4 regions of the Acidaminobacter sp. QWL-03 genome follow, and region 4 is predicted to be linked to each of the others. Evidence: riboswitches for the same ligand, from Rfam matches in the RefSeq annotation. Region 4 holds a riboswitch; each other region holds the start of a gene.
What was found. Region 4 has a riboswitch for S-adenosylmethionine ahead of AC4PHM_RS01495 (methionine ABC transporter ATP-binding protein). Riboswitches for the same ligand answer to the same signal wherever they lie in the genome.

Region 1: another riboswitch for S-adenosylmethionine. It lies ahead of metF (methylenetetrahydrofolate reductase [NAD(P)H]); the one in region 4 lies ahead of AC4PHM_RS01495 (methionine ABC transporter ATP-binding protein).
Region 2: another riboswitch for S-adenosylmethionine. It lies ahead of metK (methionine adenosyltransferase); the one in region 4 lies ahead of AC4PHM_RS01495 (methionine ABC transporter ATP-binding protein).
Region 3: another riboswitch for S-adenosylmethionine. It lies ahead of AC4PHM_RS07460 (homocysteine synthase); the one in region 4 lies ahead of AC4PHM_RS01495 (methionine ABC transporter ATP-binding protein).

What each region holds. Positions count from the first base shown of each region.
Region 1 is NZ_CM178752.1:1,372,787-1,378,086, forward strand. Features, by position in the region: gene AC4PHM_RS06260 (coenzyme F420-0:L-glutamate ligase) at 1-155, shown strand, start outside; gene ilvA (threonine ammonia-lyase) at 323-1,558, opposite strand; T-box leader at 1,623-1,861, opposite strand; SAM riboswitch class I at 2,104-2,203, shown strand; gene metF (methylenetetrahydrofolate reductase [NAD(P)H]) at 2,330-3,229, shown strand; gene AC4PHM_RS06275 (hypothetical protein) at 3,231-3,902, shown strand; gene AC4PHM_RS06280 (homocysteine S-methyltransferase family protein) at 4,004-5,300, shown strand, end outside.
Region 2 is NZ_CM178752.1:2,978,385-2,983,684, reverse strand. Features, by position in the region: gene AC4PHM_RS13895 (zinc-dependent alcohol dehydrogenase) at 1-721, shown strand, start outside; gene AC4PHM_RS13890 (MBL fold metallo-hydrolase) at 751-1,536, shown strand; gene AC4PHM_RS13885 (HlyC/CorC family transporter) at 1,611-2,867, opposite strand; gene metK (methionine adenosyltransferase) at 2,973-4,160, opposite strand; SAM riboswitch class I at 4,325-4,477, opposite strand; gene AC4PHM_RS13875 (phosphodiester glycosidase family protein) at 4,632-5,300, shown strand, end outside.
Region 3 is NZ_CM178752.1:1,629,485-1,634,784, forward strand. Features, by position in the region: gene metA (homoserine O-acetyltransferase MetA) at 1-493, opposite strand, end outside; gene AC4PHM_RS07460 (homocysteine synthase) at 679-1,971, opposite strand; SAM riboswitch class I at 2,054-2,159, opposite strand; gene AC4PHM_RS07465 (permease) at 2,364-2,954, opposite strand; gene AC4PHM_RS07470 (permease) at 2,966-3,451, opposite strand; gene AC4PHM_RS07475 (flavin reductase family protein) at 3,451-4,107, opposite strand; gene AC4PHM_RS07480 (amidase family protein) at 4,302-5,300, shown strand, end outside.
Region 4 is NZ_CM178752.1:341,637-346,936, forward strand. Features, by position in the region: gene AC4PHM_RS01485 (sigma-70 family RNA polymerase sigma factor) at 1-518, shown strand, start outside; gene AC4PHM_RS01490 (hypothetical protein) at 511-1,458, shown strand; SAM riboswitch class I at 1,651-1,740, shown strand; gene AC4PHM_RS01495 (methionine ABC transporter ATP-binding protein) at 1,809-2,516, shown strand; gene AC4PHM_RS01500 (methionine ABC transporter permease) at 2,522-3,169, shown strand; gene AC4PHM_RS01505 (MetQ/NlpA family ABC transporter substrate-binding protein) at 3,197-4,030, shown strand; gene AC4PHM_RS01510 (macro domain-containing protein) at 4,186-5,181, shown strand.

The sequences.
Region 1 (5,300 bases), 1.0 Mb from region 4:
CAGACATCAACGACATCAGCGGCGTCATTTTGGGCACCTCCCATCCGGGCATGGACAGACTCAAAATTGCGAAAATCCTGAAGGATAACCCGCTTGGACAGGACCTTGAGCAAACCCCTATGGGGATTATTAGAAAGATTTCGAGTGCGCTTTAAAGAGGAGGGAGAAACTCGGGGTCGATAGGCCAAAGGCCGCTGACACCGAGTTTCACTCAAATGAAAGAGAGAGCCAGGTGAAGCCGTGACGCTTCACTGGGGCTCTCTCTTTTATCTTTGGAAGGAAGACGGTGTCTGACACTGCCTTCCACCCATTTATTTACATTTTAATAGACCTTCCTCACCTTGTACCCAATCTTCGCCAACTCCCGCTGAATTTCATCAATATGGGCATGGCCGCTGGTCTCGCATGTGACCTCCAGCTCCACGTTCATGAAGCGGTCGGTGTTCTTGAACTGGTTGTGGTTGAGACCTATGACGTTGGCATTGAGTCTTGCCAAGACTTCGGAGATTCTGACCAGCTCGCCCGGCTTGTCGGGGAGCTCGACGCTGAAGCAGAAGAGCCGCCCTCGTGAGACGAGACCCTTGTTGATCAGCGTGGAGATGGTCACCACGTCAATATTCCCGCCGCTGACGACGCTGACGACGTTCTTGTTGAAGACGTGAAGCTTCTTGAGGGCTGCCAGCGCGACTGCCCCGGAGTTCTCCGCGATCAGCTTGTGCTTTTCAAGCAGCATCAGGAAGGACTCCATGATTTCGCGGTCGCTGACAGTGACAATCTCGTCGACATATTCCCGGATGATGTCGAAAGTCAGTTTTCCCGGTTTCTTGACGGCAACGCCATCCGCAATGGTGTCCACATGCGTCAGGCACACGATCTCGTCCTGCTTGACAGATGCTTTCATAGCCATGGCACCCTCAGGCTCGACCCCTACAATTTTTACGGAAGGCTTCAGCTGCTTCATAGCCAGCGCAATGCCCGCAATCAGTCCGCCGCCGCCAATAGGCACCAGCACCACATCCACATCCTCCAGCTCTTCAAGGATTTCCACGCCGATGGTCCCTTGACCCTCAATCACATCCAGGTCGTCAAAAGGATGGATGAAGACGCTGTTTTGCTCCTTTTGAAGCCGCATAGCTTCTTCATAAGCTTCATCATAGCAGTCGCCCGCGAGAACAACAGTAGCGCCAAAGTTTCTCGTAGCCTCCACTTTGATGATTGGCGTCGTTTTCGGCATGACTATGGTTGCCTTAACGCCAAGACGCGTACTCGCCAGCGCGACGCCTTGGGCATGGTTTCCCGCCGAGGATGCGATCACGCCACGGGCCTTTTCATCGTCCGTTAATTTATTGATTTTATTAAAAGCGCCACGGATCTTGAACGCACCTGTGACCTGCAAATTTTCCGGTTTTATGTAGACGCGGTTGCCGCACTCTTCACTGAATGCCTCGCTGAAAATAAGCGGGGTTTCTCGGATCACCGGCTTAAGAGTTTCCTTCGCCGCTTTGAAGTCCACGAAATCGTGATAAGTTACCTTGTCTTTAACCATGTGTAATGCCATTTGAAAGCCCTCCAATTCTGACGCTTTTCCTTTTTCTCCCAACAAAAAAACCGCCCTCTCACTATGAAAGGACGGAATATTCCGCGGTACCACCTTATTTGCACGAATGCCACTCACTCGGCTCTATCAAGCCTGGGCGGATAACGGGGCCAACCGAAAACACTTACATGCCTCAAAATACAAGGTGTTCAGCGTTTCTGCTCAGGGATGATTTGAAAAGGCGCGGACTTGCGTCGACTCTCACCAAATGTCGACTCTCTGTGGCAACCGTTTGCGTTTTCCGTTTCCCGTCGTCGCAAATGAATATCGATATATTGTTATGTATAATATCAGAACTTTCGGACGAATTCAAGGGTTTTAGAAAATATTTATTATATTTTGTAACCATTGATAGTCAATGCTTTCAGTGGCTTTTACCTTACAAACTTATTGTACTTTTAAAAAGACGTGAAAATAGAACTAAAAATTCTGAATTTCGCCTTGACATCTGGCCGCTTCCTTTTTATAATTAGTTCAATTCAATAGCCGCCATCCGTCCGGGATGGCACTTATCCAGAGTGACGGAGGGAACTGGCCCTGCGAAGTCCGGCAACCTGCCCAAAAGGGCGTGGTGCTAAGTCCAGCGGTTTAACCGGGAGATGAGATCACGACATGCGTAGCTCTACTTCGGTAGAGCTTTGTTTTTTGCCTGAAATCTTTAAAGACTTTCGAAACACCCGGCCACTGATCCTAATTCAGCAAATTTATAGCCAATGAAAGGAAGTCACCCCAATGAAAATCAGAGACATGCTTATTGCCACCCGGCCGACTGTTTCCTTTGAAATCTTTCCGCCTAAGGCCAATTACCCTATCGAAACGATCTATGAAACTATTGAGGCCCTGAAAGATCTCCGCCCGGACTTCATCAGCGTCACCTACGGCGCCGGCGGGACGAGCCAGGACAACACCATTGAAATTGCCTCCAAAATCAAAAATACCTATGGCATTGAATCTATTGCCCACCTCACCTGCGTCACCTCCTCCAGGTCCAGCATGATCGACACCCTTGAAAAGATCCGCGCCAGCGGCGTTGAAAACATTCTGGCCCTGCGCGGCGACATCCCGCAGACGCTTCTTGAGGACAAAAGCTGGACACCGGAATACCGGTACGCTTATGAGCTCATTGAGGACATCCACAAGTTTGACAATTTCTCGATTGGCGGCGCCTGTTATCCGGAGGGCCACATTGAGTCCCGAAACAAAATAGACGACCTCAAAAACCTCAAATTCAAAACCAAGACCGGCCTCGACTTTCTGATCACCCAGCTCTTCTTCGACAACGAGCTCTTCTACCAGTTCAGAGAGAAGATGGAGCTCCTCGGCATCAAGACCCCGGTCCTGGCAGGCATCCTTCCCGTCCTCAACATCCATCAGATCAAAAAGATCCAGGAGCTGTCCGGCTGCAACCTGCCGCCAAAGTTCATGCGCATCCTCGACAAATATGAACACAATCCGGAAGCCCTTCAGGAGGCCGGCATCGCTTACGCGGTCGACCAGATCATCGATCTCATGTCCAGCGGCAGCGTCGACGGCATCCATCTCTATACCATGAACCGACCGGAGCCGACCCGCCGCATCATGGAGAGCATTGGCTCCATCCGCAAGGCCCTCAGCAACAGAAAAGAGGGATAGCGTGATCAATCGCGACGAAGTCCTGCGGTATCTGGGCATCCGCGAGATTAAAAAGGCCGATCCCCAGACCCTCGCGGAAGTCGAGGCGCTCTCATCGGAGCTCGAAGCAAAGCTGGTTGGCCGCTGGATTTATAACCCCTTCCCCGTCGAAAAGAAGACAACCGAGGGCATCTGGCTCCATGGACTCTCGGAGCCCCTTCTCGGAAAGGACATCGCGAAGCTCCTGGCGCCCTGCGACACCGTATACCTCATGGCCTGCACGCTGGGACCCCAGGCGGAGCGCCTGATCACTTTGAAGAGCCATCTGTCCCCGACTGCCGGCCTGATCGCGGACGCCTGTGCTTCCGCATTAACAGAGGCCTGGTGCGACAAATGCGAAGCCGAAATCCGCAGCCGGGCAGGTGATTTGACTTTTCGCTACAGTCCCGGCTATGGCGACTTGTCCCTGACCATTCAGAAGGCTATCCTGGAGGCCCTGGTGGCCCACAAGCGCATTGGCGTCTCATTGAGCGACAGTTACCTGCTGACGCCGCGCAAAAGCGTGGTGGCGATCCTGGGTGTACTGCCCAAGATTCAGGGAGATGAGACGACGGACTCGGCCAAACTTCACCGCTGCGGCCTTGAAAGCTGTGACCTCTGCCCGCTGAAGGAGACGTGTACGCGCCGCCGTTAAGCGGGCGTCTTTTTTGCCATAGACTGCTCGAAATGGGTATAATGAATCAACGACATAAAACAACATTTTTTACGATTAAAATAATCTGAGGATGTGATTTTTTGAGCGAACTACATAAGTCTTCATCTGCTGCATTCACGGCGCTGTTTGCCCCAGACCGATTGATGATTTTTGACGGCGCTATGGGCACCATGCTCCAGCGCTACGGCATGAAACCCGGAACCCTCCCCGAGGCGTTGAACATTGTGGATCCGGCGCTGATCCAACGAATCCACCGGGAATACCTGGAGGCCGGTTCAGATGTGATCACGACCAACACCTTTGGCGCCAACGCCTACAAGCTGTCCACCAGCGGCTATTCGGTGGCAGAGGTGATCACGGCGGCGGTGGAGAACGCCAAGGCTGCCCGCGGTGAGCGGCAAGCCCTGATTGCCCTTGACCTTGGCCCGATTGGGAAAATGATGAAACCTATTGGCGCCCTCGACTTCGACGGCGCTTATGAGTACTTTAAAGAACAAATTGTCGCCGGCGCGGCGGCCGGAGCGGACCTCATCCTGATTGAGACCATGTCAGACCTCGGGGAAACCCGGGCTGCGGTACTGGCGGCCAAGGAAAATTCAAGCTTGCCGGTTTTCGCAACCATGACTTTTGCGGATGACGGCCGAACGCTCACCGGAACGGATCCCGAAATCATGATCCTGTCCCTGGAAGCTCTTGGCATTGATGCCATAGGCGTCAACTGTTCCCTGGGTCCAGAAGAGCTGGAGCCCATCATTCAGCGGATCCTGGCGTTCGCCAAGGTACCGGTGATGGTTCAGGCCAATGCGGGCCTGCCGGTTTCCGTCAGCGGCCGCACGGAATTTTCCGTGGACGCGGCGACCTTCGCAGACTTTGGCAAGCGCTTTGTCGAGGGCGGCGTCAAAATTATAGGCGGCTGCTGCGGCACGACGCCGGAATTTATTCAAGCCCTGAACAGCCTGCGTGGGAATTATCGCCCGGCGCCTGTGGTAGAACGCGGGGATTATGTCTGCTCCGCCCAGCAAAAGGTGGCTTTGACAGGCAAGTTCACACTGGTAGGTGAGAAAATCAATCCATCCGGCAATAAGGGTCTGAAAGCACAGTTTCTGGCCGGCAACTCCTCCGCGGCTATCAAGGAAGCCTTCGACCAGATCAACCACGGGGCTGAAGTGCTGGATGTCTGCACCTCTCTGCCAGCAGTGGACGAAATCGCAGTCATGAGCGAGATTATTGAAGCCTTCAACGGCTTGATCGAAGCGCCTCTCCAGTTCGACTCCACCAAGCCGGCTGTTCTGGAGCGCGCTCTGCGGCTCTACAGCGGCGTGGCCATTATCAACTCCGTCAATGGCAAGCCGTCCTCCATGGAAAAGATTTTTCCGA
Region 2 (5,300 bases), 970 kb from region 4:
AAGAGTCGTCGGCTCGTATAGAAATTACAACGGCGCATTCGCAGAGTATCTTAAACTGCCTTACAGGCACGTTTACCCATTGCCTAATGACCTTAGTTACGAAGAAGCCGCTCTGATTGAACCCGCAGCAACGGCGGCCTACGGCGTCATGAAAGCTGGAATTGGTTTGGGAGAAACCGTCCTGGTCATTGGAGACGGCCCCATTGGACTGCTCTCAGTGCAGACCGCCGTTTTGTCCGGCACAAGCAAAGTTTTTCTAATTGGCAGTTGGGAGGAGAAACTGAAATTGGGAATTGATATGGGGGCAAGCATTGCATTGAATTATCGAAACGGTGACATTGTTGAGGTCATTCAAGAAAAAACTCAATTTAAAGGCGTTGATGTCGTGATCGAAACCTCAGGCAGCACAAAAGCTTTCAATCAATCCTTGAGACTTTTGAAGCCCGGTGGGAAAATCGTCTTGTTGAGCATCTATACCAGCGCTGAATTTATGGCAGAAATAAACAGCATTGTCTCGAAAGACGCGGAAGTCATAGGCGTATTGGCAAGCTGCAACTCTTTCAAGCCTACAATCGAATTGCTGTCAGCTGGAAAAATCGACGTTCAGCCCTTGATTACGCACCGTTTTCCATTAGAACAGGCAAATGATGCAATACAAATGATGAGATCAAAGAAAGATCTCAGAATAAAAGTATTGCTGATTCCTTCTGAGACAGCATGAAGTATCTATAAATTACTGGAGTGATCAGCATGAGCGAGTCCTATGAGAAAATAGTGAATTGTAAGCTGAATAATCATGAAATTGCAATACTATGGTTAGGACAGGCAGGGTTTTTAATTAAGTCAAGCGACGGCATGATTATCTCAATAGATCCTTATCTTTCTGACTGCGGAGAACGGATCAGAGGATTTGTCAGACAATCCCCAAAGTCCGTCAGCGCCGAAGAATTGAAGCCCGATTTATATATTACGACACATTTGCACTTTGATCATTTTGACTATGACGCCATTCCAATAGTCGCCAACCAAAGCAATGCCATCTTCCTGGGACCCGAATCCTGCTGCTTGAAGCTTTTAGAAATCGGATTAGAGCCTGCCCGTATAGTACCCTTACGTCTAGATAAAGAAATTGATTTTAAAAACACAAAAATTAAAGCAGTCTTCGCAGATCATGGCACATTATCGCCAGACGCGGTTGGAATACTAATGAGGATCAACGGAACCGTGCTTTATTTTTCAGGAGATACAGCTTACAGGCCCGAAAAATTAACCTGGCTTGCTGAAAGCACTCCAGATCTTTCATTTCTGTCCATTAACGGGAATTTCGGAAATTTAAACGCTGCTGAGGGCGCACGTCTCGCAAGTGATCTTAAAACGAAAATCGCCATTCCATGCCATTATGGCACATTTATTGAGCATGGCGGCGATCCATTAAACTTTCAAGCTGAAATGGGCATTATCGCACCAGCATGTCAGGTCATTATCATGAACCAAGAAGACCTGTTGATATATAAACCAACGCAAGTAGGTAGTTAAACAGTCAAAGAGCGCAGCCATATCACATAAGGCTGCGCTCTTTCGATTTCATGTCAATTGCATTATTTGATTAATCAGGTCAAAATCCTGAGCTTCTCTATCCTGTTTTTCTCGATACTCTCAACGACAAACTCAACATTGCCGTGTTCAATTCGCTCACCAACTTCTGGCAATCTTCCGAATTCACCAATGATAAACCCGCCTATGGAGTCAAAATCCTCGGTTTCAATACGAAGCCCCAGCATTTCATTGACCACATCAATCTTAGTTGATCCGTCCACAACATACTCGTCTTCCTGGATCACTTCTATTGAAACCTCGTGGTCATCATATTCGTCTTGAATATCGCCCACGATTTCTTCAACAAGATCCTCAAGGGTGACCATGCCCGCAGTCCCGCCGTATTCATCCAAAACTATAGCTATAGCAGCGCGTTTCGATCTCATCTCCGAAAAAAGCTCGCTGGTCATTTTGAATTCGTAAGTAAAATAAGGTTCCCTTATAAAGTCCTCAATATTGAAAGTGTTATGGAGCGGCTCATAAAAAATCAGATCCTTGACATTTAAAAGACCAATGATATTATCCGGCGTCTCGTCATATACAGGAATTCTCGAAAACCTTTCGCTCTTGAAAATATCCACAATTTCCTGAAATTCCATATTTTTCTCAATCATGACCATATCCGTTCTAGGTGTCATGACATCTCCAACCTGTGAGTCTCCAAATTCAAATACGTTGTAAATCATCTTCTTTTCATCGCCTTCGAGGACACCTTCCTCGTGGCTGACCGTCACCATAGTCTTCAGCTCTTCCTCAGTGATGAATGGCTGATCTTTGTTAGGACTTCCGCCCAACAAACGGATTAGAAGTCCGGTAATGAACATGACGGCTGAAAGCACAGGTGTCATTAACACCATGATCAATGAGATTGGCGCGGCTACTTTAAGCGCAAGTTTCTCCGAATGTTCAGAGGCATAAGATTTAGGTGTAATCTCACCGAAGATCAGTACGAGTAATGTCATGGCAACCGTCGAAATACCAACGCCTTGAACAGGACCAAACATTGCAATGGCTATAGATGTTGCAAGCGCAGAGGCCGCTATATTAACAATATTATTGCCGACCAGTATGGCACCCAACAGACGGCTTGGAGATTTTAAAAGGCGGGATACCCGTTCAGCGCCCTTAACATTTTCTTCCACCATGTGTCTGAGTCTGATTTTGCTGAGTGACATCAGCGCTGTTTCTGAGGCTGAGAAAAATGCTGACATCATTAAAAGCGAAATCAGTAAAATACTTTGCCATAAGTCACTTGGTTCCAAATCAATCACGCTCCAAAATTAATGTAGTTACTAAAATGCATTATAGCATAATTTAGATATTTTTCAAAAAAAGAGTCCTAAATCATAAGAGATTCAGGACCCTGTGACCTTTAATTATTTGAAAGCCTCTTCTTTAAGAATGGCTGCTTTATCCGTACGCTCCCAAGGGACATCGAGATCCGTGCGGCCAAAGTGTCCATAGGCTGCAACTTGTCGGAAAATAGGACGTCTCAGCTCGAGGTCCCGAATGATGGCCGCCGGACGCAAGTCAAAGTGCTTGTTGACCAGTTCAAGAATCCTCTCCTCAGACACTTTACCGGTTCCAAAGGTCTCAACCAGTACAGAGACCGGTCTTGCGACGCCTATAGCATAAGCGAGCTCAATTTCACACTTGTCCGCAAGGCCTGCCGCTACAATGTTCTTGGCAACATAGCGTGCAGCATAGGTCGCGGAGCGGTCCACCTTTGTAGGATCCTTGCCGGAGAACGCGCCGCCGCCATGACGTGAATAGCCGCCATAGGTGTCGACAATGATCTTTCTTCCAGTCAGACCGGAGTCACCCTGAGGTCCCCCAACGACGAAGCGTCCGGTTGGATTGATGTAGTATTTGGTTTCTTCATCCAAAAGCGCTTCAGGCACTATATGACCAATGACATACTGCTTCAGGTCTTTCTCGATCTGTTCTCTGGTAACCTCCGGGCTGTGCTGCGTCGAAATGACAATCGTATCAATTCGAACCGGCGTATCCCCATGATACTCTACTGTCACCTGGGTTTTTCCATCCGGGCGGAGATAGTCGAGAACACCTTTTTTACGGACCTCTGTCAAACGCCGCGCCAGTTTATGCGCCAGCGAGATAGGCAGCGGCATCAGCTCTGGCGTTTCGTTGCAGGCGTAACCGAACATCAGGCCCTGGTCCCCTGCGCCAATCGCTTCGATCTCATCCGTCATTTGGCCGCTGCGATGTTCCAACGCGTCATCCACGCCCATGGCTATGTCCGCGGACTGCTCGTCAATAGAAGTGATCACCGCGCAAGTATCCGCGTCAAAACCGTATTTCGCGCGTGTATAACCAATGTCCTTGATTATGTCCCGAACTGTCTTCGGAATGTCAACATAACAGCTCGTCGTTATTTCGCCCATAACGAGCACGAGACCTGTTGTTACCGCAGTTTCACATGCGACGCGTGCTTTTGGGTCATTGGCGAGAATGGCGTCAAGAATGCCGTCAGAAATCTGGTCGCAGATCTTATCCGGATGTCCCTCTGTAACACTCTCAGAAGTAAAGAGTCTTTTTTTCACTTTTTCATGCCTCCTGAATTTCATCAATTTGTGTTAGTGTCTCATGCAGGACCCTTTAAAGACCCTGCCGATGGTCCCGGCTCCGACAACTAATCCAGAACCGTGCCGCGCAAATAAAAAAAGCCCCTTCAGAAAAGAAGAGGCACTTCAGATTACTTAAGCACACCTCATCTCTCAGTCGTCCAAAAAGCGACTGTAGGATTTAGCACCTTTTTACTGAACAAACTCAAGGTCTGCATATAAAATGCGGCCTCTCACCGTTCGTACCGGTTGCCGGGTTTCATTGGGCCTATTCCCTCCACCACTCTCAATAAGGATTCAATTATTTGTTTTTGACCATTGAAATTATAGCACAGGAGATATAGGATAGCAACCTATTTTTTCAACCCCTATCTTTGTAACCATTTCGTAAGGTCACTGTAATAGGCCACTCCGGGAAATTTAGTATAATTGGGTTGGGAAGGTGATTTTATGCAACCACAATTTATCCGCATTGGGCGAAAATTTGCTACAGCCGCCCTTGCTCTGTCACTTATCACCTCGTCGGCTTTTGCTGACTATCAGCTTTATTATCAGAATAAAACAACCGAAACCATTACAAATGGTGTGCAGTACGAAAAACTGCTTCGCCTGACGGACGGAGGCTGGGTCAACGTCAACGTCCTGAAAGTTGATCTGAAAAACCCAAATCTCAAGGTCAAACCCATCTATCCAAGCCTTTTGTCAGCTAAGGCCAGTTTATCAAACATTTCAAAATCCTATGACAATCTCATCGGCTCTGTCAACGCTGACTTTTTTGATCCGGCGACAAGCTCGACCCTTGGCCCTATTGTGGACGAAGGTGCTTTGATTACGACCCCAAATGGAGACACTAGATTTGCCTCACTCAATATTACTAACTACGGTGTTCCATTCATTGATCATTGGGCAAACTATGAAATGACCTTATCCAATGGCAGTTACACAATGTCATTGAATTACATCAACAAACCTTATCTGAATTACGACCGCGCCATTGTCTTCGATTCAAAATGGGCAGCAAAATCCTTCGGTAAAACAGCCAATGTCGCGATTCTTGAAATGTATGTCGAAAATGGCGTTGTCAGAGGCTTCCAGGAAAATGGCAACCCCTATCCGCTC
Region 3 (5,300 bases), 1.3 Mb from region 4:
AGCACTTTTCAGCCAGAGGCAGTTTAGGTATACCATAATGCTGATACAAAGCCGCCTGGGCCCCCCAGCAAATGTGGAGGGTGGCAAACCCGTGGTGCCGGCTCCAGTCCAAAATTTTAGCAAGCTCCGGCCAATAGCCCACTTCCTCAAATTCCAGGTTTTCGACCGGCGCACCGGTAATGATCAGCCCGTCAAACTTCTGATGCTCAATCTGGGAAAATGGGACATAGAAGCGGTCCAGGTATTCAGAGGACGTGTTCTTATAGTCATGGGACTCCAGCCGCACCAGGACGACCTCCGTCTGTATTGGTGAATTTCCAAGTACTCTGAGGAGCTGCGTCTCTGTAGTCTCGCGGGTCGGCATCAGGTTCAGGATCGCAATGCGAAGGGGTCGTATGTCCTGGTGGGTTGCACGAAACTCCGTCATGGTAAAAATATTTTCAGCCGCAAGGATACTCGCGGCGGGCAAATCGTTTGGAATGATGACAGGCATAGAGTCGCCTCCTAAAATTTAACTGAAGTCACCGCGCTGGTGATTGGCCATAGTCAAGGCGATCGCGCGGCAGAATGCAGGTTTGAATGTTAAATGTGTTTTGTGCGTCTTACTTGAAAAAGCCGTTTCTGCCGATGGTTTCGAAACTCGGGTATTTCGGCTTCGCGACCATCGGCAGCAGCACTTTAAGCGTTCAGCGCCGCCTTCAGAGCCTGATCCAAATCCTCGATCAGATCCTGGGCGTTTTCAATGCCAATCGAAATCCTGAACAGATCCGGCGTGACACCCGCCGCTTTCTGGGCGTCCGGATCCAGCTGAGCATGCGTCGTGCTGGCCGGGTGGATAATCAGGGACTTTGCGTCTGCCACATTGGCAAGCAGCGAGAACAACTTTAGACTTTCAATGAACTTGACACCCGCTTCGAGGCCGCCCTTGATGGCAAAGGTGAAGATGGAGCCGCAGCCGCGCGGGAAGTAGGTCTTCGCAAGGCCGTGGTACGGATTGCTCTCCAGATCAGGATGGCTGACCCAACTGACCAGCGGATGGGCTTCGAGGAATCTGGCAATCTTCTGGGCGTTCTCGACGTGGCGCTCCACGCGCAGCGACAATGTCTCAAGGCCTTGGAGCAGCAGGAACGAGTTGAACGGGCTGATGCAGGCGCCGGTGTCCCTGAGGAGCTGAACTCTGGCTTTGATGATATACGCCGCAGGCCCGACATCCGACGCATAGCGAATGCCGTTGTAGCTCGGATCCGGCTCAGTCAGGCCCGGGAACTTCCCGGAAGCCGCCCAGTCAAACTTGCCCGAGTCCACGATCAGTCCGCCGATGGTCGTCCCATGGCCGCCAATAAACTTCGTCGCCGAGTGGATGATGATGTCCGCCCCATGGTCAAAAGGCCTGAACAGGTATGGGGTCGCGAAGGTATTGTCCACGATCAGCGGCAGTCCGTGCTCGTGGGCAATGGCCGCCACGGCTTTGAAGTCGATGAGGTTGATGCCCGGGTTGCCGATGGACTCAATATAAATCGCTTTCGTTTTCTCGTTGATAGCTGCTCTGAAGTTCTCCGGGTCGTCCGGCTGCACAAAGCGGGTCACGATGCCGTATTTAGGGAAAGTCAGCTTGAAAAGGTTATAAGTGCCGCCGTAGAGGGTCGCCGCCGAGACAATCTCGTCTCCCGCCTGCGCGATGTTCATGATGGCATAGGTGACTGCCGCGGAACCGGAGGCTACCGCCAACGCACCAATGCCGCCCTCAAGGGCCGCGATGCGCTTTTCAAGGACATCCGTCGTAGGGTTCATGATGCGCGTATAGATGTTGCCAGATTCTTTCAAAGCAAAGAGATCTGCAGCGTGGTTCACATCCCTGAAGACATAGGACGAGGTTTGATAAATGGGCACGGCTCTGGAGCCTGTGACCGGGTCCGGTTCCTGACCTGCATGGACCTGAAGGGTTTCGAATCTGTAAGCTGTGTCTGTCATATTCATTACTCCTTTTTATGATTTTTTCCAAATAAAAAGACCCCTTTGATGAAAGAGGTCGATAATCACATGGTCGGATCCTCACTCATCTGTCAGCGAAAAACCTTTCGCTGCAGGAATTAGCACCATGCATGACTGCTGGTTGCCGGGCTTCACAGGGCCTGTCCCTCCGCCGCTCTTGATAAGAGTGTCTCGATATTTGGTTGAATTGAATCTTAGCATATTGGCAGTTAGGACGTCAACTGAAATTTCGACAATTTTCTGCCAATTCGAATTTTGGTTATATTGTACGCAGAATCTGACGGCGGAAACTGGAGGGCAGCGGAAACTGGGTGTCAGACACCCGGATTCAAAAAGAGTGAAACCGGGTGTCTGACACCCAGTTTCCTTTCCTAGAATTCCGCCGCCTTCGCGTATATACCTGCCTTTTCCTCTGGGGTGAGCATGCGGTCTACCACCAGTGTGATGATGAAAATACCCGCCAGGCTTGCGATCAGCCGCGTCAACGCGAAAGTTTTCCCCAGTGAGGTGATCTCGAAAAGGACCATCGGAATTTTAGTGGTGGACCAGGCACCCATGAAAATCATGACATTCTTAAAGCCCGCGCCCTTCTTCATGAGCACCGCTGCGACCGGAAACGCGCCGTAGAGCGGTCCGGCAGCCGCAGAACCAATCAGGATGGCCAGCAGCACGCCGCGCAGTCCCGAGCCGGGACCCATATGGCGGATGAGCAGTTCTCTCGGCACCCAGACGTCCAATAGTCCAAGCAGCAGAAAGATTGGCGGAATGATGGTCAGCATTTCGAGCAGACTTTTGCCTGTCATTAGCGCCGCAGTTTCGCCCTGGGTGGGACTGACCAGGTATAACACAATGAGAAGTGCAGCGGTCACCAGGAAGAAGGCATACCGTTTGATCAGCGGCACCTTTTGGGGTGGCTGACCTCCCGGGCCCTGACCCGGTCCTTGATTTGTGTTTTGCTTCATCTTCTCCTCCATTAAAACTCACCCATGACCTTTCCAATGATAATGGCGACCAGGAAAGAAAAAACGAAGGCAGACACATTCCGGATTAATGCCGCTTTCCTGCTGAAATACTTACTCTCAATAGAAAATGTCATTACGCCGACCATCATCAGGGATGAAATGAAAGCCGCAATCTGCATGTAGCCGGCACCGCGCTCCAGCAGCATAGCCGCTGTAGGAAAGGCAATGAAGCCTGGGATCAGCGTGATCCCGCCGACCAGTGCCGCCGCTGTCACGCCAATCCAACCGGAGTCTCCTCCGATCAAGCGGCTGATCACCTCAGGATTTATAAGCGCCAGCATAATGCCGACCAGGGTGATGACGCCCAAAATCTGAGGCAATATATTTTCGAAGGATTTCAGCGCTTTTTTGAGCGCCATTTTGGTTTTTTTCTTGTCTTTCTGCCAGGAAAATGCCAACAGCCCAAAAGAGGTCAAATATAAGATCCAGGTTTGCATCACAATGACCTGCCTTTCTTTGATTTTGCCTTGTCACCGGATGTCTTTTTGGAAGGCTTCAGCAGGTGGCTGACCTTCTCCTTGGCCGCCTTGCGCCTGGCAACGGAAAAGCCAAAGCTGCCAATTGGCTTCCCCCCAAGCGCGTAATAGGTTCCGTGCAGATAAGTGATGGGACTTCCTTTCTCCATATGAATCTTGCCTTCCTCATCGATCAGTGCCGGATCCACCTTGTTTTTCAATATCTCGACGAGAAACAGGTCATGGGTCCCCAGCGGTGTCACACTGCGCACCACACACTCCAGGGCTATGGGACATGACCGTATCGAGGGCACACTGACCGCGATGCCAGGTTCAAGTTCAAAATTACAATGCGCAATCTTGTCGACTTGAGATGCACTTCTGACACCGCAAAAGTCTACCGACTGCACCATTTCCCGTGTTGGCAGATTGACCACACATTCCGGATGACGCATCAGATTGGCGTGGGACACTCTCTCCTTTCGAATTGCTATAGACAGCATGGGCGGCTTCGTGCAAGCAACACCAATCCACCCCACCGTAAACACATTAGGTTCCCCTTTTTCGCCGATGGTCGTGACAAGGGCCACCGGAACGGGTCCAAAAAGGATGCTCCCTTTGAATACTTCCTTTTGCATCTTGGGCCTCCTGAAATTAAAGCTTTCGTAACCACTGGTTACATTATAACAATATACCATTTTTGACGCCAAATTGTATTGTGATTTCAAAAAAGCGACATAAGTCCCACCTCGGATTGTCGCTCGGCAACGGTTTAATATACAATCAAGGGGTGTATAATGATCTTAAACCATTGAACCGGGAGGCGGAGCGTTTGAATTTGGAGAAGGAGTTTTTGGAAGCGACTATTGAACGCCTACATGAGGCTATGATAACAGGCAGGCTGACATGTGAGGCCCTTGTCCGCATGTATCTTGATAGGGTCGAGCGCTATGATCAGCAGGGGCCAAAGATCAACGCGGTCATTCAAGTAAATCCGCTGGTCCTGAAGCAGGCTAAGGCGCTGGACGCGGCTTTTAAAAAGGATGGGCTGACGGGGCCGCTCCATGGGATTCCGGTGCTGCTGAAAGACAACGTGGATACCAGCTTTATGCCCACAACTGCTGGCTGTAAAGCGCTTCTGGGGGTGACGCCGGATGAGGATGGCTGGATTGTGAAAAAGCTGCAGGCGGCAGGGGCAGTCATTCTCGCCAAAATGAACCTGCACGAGTTCGCGGTATGGGGTGAAACGGTTAGCTCCGTGCTGGGACAGACACTGAATCCCTATGATCTGACACGAACGCCTGGGGGATCCAGCGGCGGCACCGGGGCGGGCATTGCCGCAGATTTTGGCGTGATTGGCATTGGGACAGATACCGTGAATTCTGTTCGGTCACCAGCGAGTGCCTGCTGTCTGGTGGGATTCAGACCAACACTGGGGCTGGTGAGCCGCAGCGGCATAGTGCCCTATTCATTGACACAGGATACGGCAGGGCCAATGACGCGGACGGTGGAAGACGCGGTTAAGACCTTGGATATCCTGGCAGGCTATGATCCCCTGGATCCGCTGACGGCGCTGTCCCGCGGCAATAGTCCGGTTGAGGCGTCCTATACTGCTTTTTTGAAGTCTGACGGGCTGCAAGGTAAAACTATAGGTGTCCTGAGAAGCTTTTTCGGAAGCGATGAAGTGCACAAGCCGGTGAATCGCGTCATGACTGAAGCTTTAAAGGTCTTGGAAGCAAAAGGCGCGCACCTGGTCGAACTGGACGTCACCCTGGATTCGGGCAGGCTCATTTCAGAAACCAGCGTTCACCTCTACGACTTGAAGCGGGAT
Region 4 (5,300 bases):
TGTTTGGAAAAAAGAAAAATCAGCTTCAGGATAGGGAAGCAGTCCTGATCCAGTTAATACAAGAAAATAAACTCCAGCTTTACCGTATTGCATACAGCTATGTCAAGAATGAGCATGATGCGTTGGACGTGGTTCAGGAGGCCACATACAAGGCCATTGTCAATCTGGTAAACCTGAAAGAGGATGCTTATATGAAAAGCTGGCTGATCCGGATCCTGATCAATTGTGCAGTGGATGTGCTCAGAAAAAAAGAAAATGTAGCGCAAGTTCCTGAAGTCTGGGAAGTACAATCCGTTCATCAGGGCATTGATACAGAGGCTGTTATGGATTTGAGAGAGGCCATTCAGGGAATGGATGAGACGCAGAAAAAACTGATTCATCTGAAATACTTTGAAGATCTGAAGCTCGAAGAAATTGCAGGAATTATGGAAATGCCGCTGGGTACGGTGAAGAGCCAACTGCACAGAATAGTGAAGCGGCTGAGAATTGAGTTAAAGGAGGTCGAAGTGTTTGAATAAGCGAATTCAAGCATTAAATCATATGAAAATGGATTATCGTGAGTTAAAGGTACCTGAGCAATTGGATGAGGTCATAAATAATGCGATTCTTGAGGGGCAGCGTGACAAGCAGACTGCGACACAAAAAATTAATTCAGGCGACCGGAAGTCTTCGCAGGCGCCTAGGCGTGTCCTTTATGCTGCAGCTGCAGCGCTGTTGATTTTTGTAGGCAGCCTCAATGCTTCACCCATGTTCGCAAGTAAATTGTCAGAGATCCCAATTTTGGGTCAGTTGGTCAAAATACTGACTTTCACAGATGGCAAGGCAAGCGGCGGAATGGTTACAGATGGCACTGACATCAGTGGAATCAGCACTCAAACTCAAAACGGAAAGGCGCAGTTCGTCATCCATTTCGACCAGGACGGCGCGTCACAAGACCTTGCCAGTGCCTATAAGGTCGTCTATGCGCATAAGCCTGAAACTCTGTTGTTTGAAATCAGCGGGGTCAGAATGCTCTCGGCGATAGAGGATTTTGAAAAAATTAAGGAGAGTCCGCTTGTAACGGCGGTCTATCCTGTTGTCACGCTGGATGATTCCACGGTCCGCTTCATGATTGTGTTTGCGGAGTCTATTTCATACGAAATACGCGAAATGGCGTCACCTGCAAGTCTGGTGGTGGAGGTAGAAACGTCTTCTGAGGCAACAACAGTTTTAGAGCGCTACCGAGTTCGAACTGTGGACATGCCGCGTGGCGAAGGGCTTGCGATCTTGGAAGAAACCATCATGAATCAGTATCCACAGCGCAGGATTTTGCCTTCTGTGACGGAAAGTGACCTCTTTTTCATGGAGATTGGGCAGCTGGATTCTGAAGCTCTTGCTGCTGAAATGCTGGATGAGATTAGAGCATTGTATCCAGGGATGGAGGTTTTCGTTGAGAAGACTGAGACTCAACAGGATTAACTAATTGAGTTTAAGGGCAGCCGGGAGGCTGCACTCAGGAAGAAGGATGCTGAATTGGTCTTAGAGGCCTCTGGCCTATTGATTTCCAATTCAGCATTCTTCATCTTGAAAAGAAAAAATATTCCGACTATTTCACTTGAGTATTGCAAAACATTTTCAGATGTGTTAGTATTCATTTCAACAACTTAAACAGCCATATCAAGAGTCAGGGGAGAGAGTCAGCTCGATGATCCTGCGCCAACCTGCCGTAAGGCAAGGTGGTACTGCTGACAGCGATGGGGCAACACGGTCTATAAACCTCTTCGCTGTGATGCGCTTGAGGTTTTTTTATTTGGCAGAGGAGGAAAAAAATGATTAAATTTCAAAATATAACAAAAAAATTTCGACAAGCGAACGGCGCGGACTTTCAGGCACTATCGCAAATTTCTCTGGAGATCGAGAAAGGCGAAATCTTTGGGATCGTGGGAAAAAGCGGCGCCGGAAAGAGTACGCTGATCCGAACCATCAATGGCCTGGAGCAGCCGGACCAAGGGGAAGTGCTTATTGGCGGCGCGGATATTACACGGATGACCCTGCAGGCGCTGAGAAAGCAGCGCAGAAACATAGGCATGATCTTTCAGGGCTTCAATCTTCTCAGTTCAAGAACAGTTCGGGATAATGTAGCCTTTCCACTGGAAATTGATGGTGTTGATAAAATCGAAATTGAGCGTAGGGTAGAGGGGCTCCTCAAGGAAGTCGAGCTTTGGGAAAAACGGGATTCTTATCCGGGGCAGCTCAGCGGCGGACAAAAGCAAAGGGTGGCTATAGCCCGGGCGCTGGCGTCGAATCCGGAGATCCTTCTGAGTGACGAGGCAACCAGCGCCCTGGACCCTGAGACTACCCAGTCCATTCTGAAGCTGCTGCTGAAACTGAGGGATCAGCGGGGTCTGACTATAGTCATGATCTCCCATCAGCACGACATTATGCATCAGGTCTGCGACAGGATTGCTACAATTGAGAATGGGGTAATAACAGGGATTAAGTCAAATGCGAAATTCAGAAAGGAGGCGAGCGCGTGACTCTGATGAAATTGCTTATTCAACCTACGCTCGAAACGATCTACATGGTGGTTTTGTCCAGCCTCTTTGCGCTGGCCATTGGACTCGGTATAGGCATTTTACTTTACCTGACTCCCAAAAATGGACTTTATCCGAAGCCGCTGCTTTACAGCGTTCTGGACGGGGTGGTCAATGTGTTGAGATCTTTCCCTTTCATCATTTTGATGATTCTGCTGTTCCCGCTGTCCAGGGTGGTGGTGGGGACGACCATTGGCACAACGGCGACAATTATCCCGCTGGCAATTGGCGCTGCGCCATTCGTTGGGCGGGTGGTGGAAAACGCCCTCAAAGAAGTGGATGATGGCACAATTGAAGCCGTGGTCGCCATGGGCGCGACCCACTGGCAGCTGGTGACCAAGGCGCTGCTGCCGGAAGCGCTGCCGTCCCTGATCCTGGGGATGTCGCTGACGGTCATCAACATCATAGGCTACTCAGCTATGGCGGGGGCAATAGGCGGCGGCGGTCTGGGGGACCTGGCCATCCGGTTCGGGTTTCACCGCTTTCAAACGGATGTCATGATCGCCGCGGTAGCGGTCATCATCCTGCTGGTGCAAGGCACCCAGTGGATTGGAAACTTCGCGGCGGGGAGAATCCTCGCGAAGCGTTCATCATAATAAACAGAAACCAGGAGGTTAACCACTATGAAAAAACAATCTTTGTTATTGTCACTCATCCTCATCCTTGCCCTTGTCCTGTTCGCGGGATGCGGCGCCAACACTGAGACAACAGCTGCGGAAACACCGGCTGCTGCTGAAACCACCGTTCTGAAGGTCGGCGCAACGCCGGTACCTCACGCAGAGCTGCTTGCTCTTGTGGCGGACGACCTTCTCGCTCAAGGCATTGAGCTCCAGGTCGTCGAGTTTACCGACTACGTCAAGCCCAACCTCGCTCTCAATGACGGCGAGCTCGACGCCAACTTCTTCCAGCACCAGCCTTACCTGGATGACTTCAACGCAGAACATCAGACTGAAGTCGTCTCCGCCGGCAACGTTCATGTTGAGCCTCTTGCCCTCTATTCCGAGAAAGTCGAATCAGCCGACGCGCTGCCGGAAGGCGCCGTCATTGCCATCCCGAGCGACGCGGTCAACGGCGGCCGGGCGCTGATCCTGCTTGAAGCCAACGGCCTCATCACCCTTTCCGAGGACAGCGGTCTCGACGCGACAGAGCTCGACATTGTTGAAAATCCTAAGAACTTAAAGTTTAAGGCCATTGAGGCCGCTCAATTGCCGCGTGTCCTCCAGGATGTCGATGCTGCGGTAATCAACGGCAACTACGCCATTGAAGCAGGTCTAAATCCTGTGGCTGATGGTCTCCTCGTCGAAGGCGCAGAGTCTCCATACGCCAATATTTTGGCGATCAGAGCCGGCGAAGAGAACAACGAAGCCCTCAAAGCACTTCTCGCAGCCCTCCAGAGTGAGGAAGTCAAGGCGTTTATCGAGTCAACCTATGAAGGCAGTGTGGTTGCAGCGTTTTAGCACTGAGCCATTAGAGAAATTTAAATAGGGGTACCTCTTGGTAGCATAAAAGTGGTAAGATGGGAAAAAGAAGGATAAACTCGGTGTCAGCGGCTAGTGCCTATCAAACCCGAGTTCCACCACCCTTTACTCATTGTGACCAGGAGGCTGATCCAATGCCCTTAAAGTTTGTTCGAAATGACATTACCAAAATGAAGGTGGACGCCATTGTCAATGCGGCCAATACAGGACTGCAGATGGGCGGCGGTGTGTGTGGTGCCATCTTTGAGGCGGCAGGACCAAGAGAGCTCCAGGCCGATTGTAACCGTATAGGCAGCTGTGCCGTGGGCGGCGCGGTGATCACCCAAGGCTACCGGCTTCCGGCAAAATTCGTCATTCACGCGGTTGGACCCATCTGGCAGGGTGGCGGGAACAGGGAAGAAGAGCTCCTGAGAAGTTGCTACATCCGTTCCATGACGTTGGCCGTAGAAAGTAATTTACATTCGATCGCCTTTCCTTTGATTTCCTCAGGCATTTACGGCTATCCAAAAGAGGAAGCCTTACGCGTGGCTATAACGGCCATCAGCGAGTTTTTAATGAAGCATGAGCTTGAGGTATACCTGGTGCTGTTCGACAAGAAGGCGTTTGTCCTGAGCCAGAAGCTGGTCGAATCGATTGATCAGTATATAGACGATCATTATGTGGATGAGCACAGTATTAGAGAAAGCAGCCGCAGTTTGCGGGAGTTTGACATTAGTTCTATGGACTACATGAATCGCCCCTCGGCATCCATTAGTAAACAGCTCTCTCTGGAGGAGCGTCTGGACCGGCTGGACGAATCATTTTCAGGAATGCTCCTGAGGCTGATCGACGAGAAGGGCATGACGGACGTGGAGGCCTACAAGAAGGCCAACATTGACCGGCGCCTGTTTTCGAAGATCAGAAGCCAGCCGGAGTACAGCCCCAGCAAGGCGACAGCCATTGCCTTTGCCATTTCCCTCAGACTGGACCTGGGAGAGACCAAGGAGCTGCTAAGCAAAGCAGGCTACACCCTGTCCCGCAGCAGCCGCTTTGACCTCATCATCTCCTATTTCATTGAAATGGAAATCTACGACATCTTCAAAATCAACGAGGTCCTGTTCGCCTATGATCAAGCGCTGCTCGGCGCGTAAGGATCAAACCTGATTTCGATATATTGGCGCGTTTTAGAAAGTTTAAATTGTCGCTTCCAAGGCGACCCTTCGACCTCCCGAAATTGGTATGCTTAAGGCATCCAATACCAGGGAGGTTT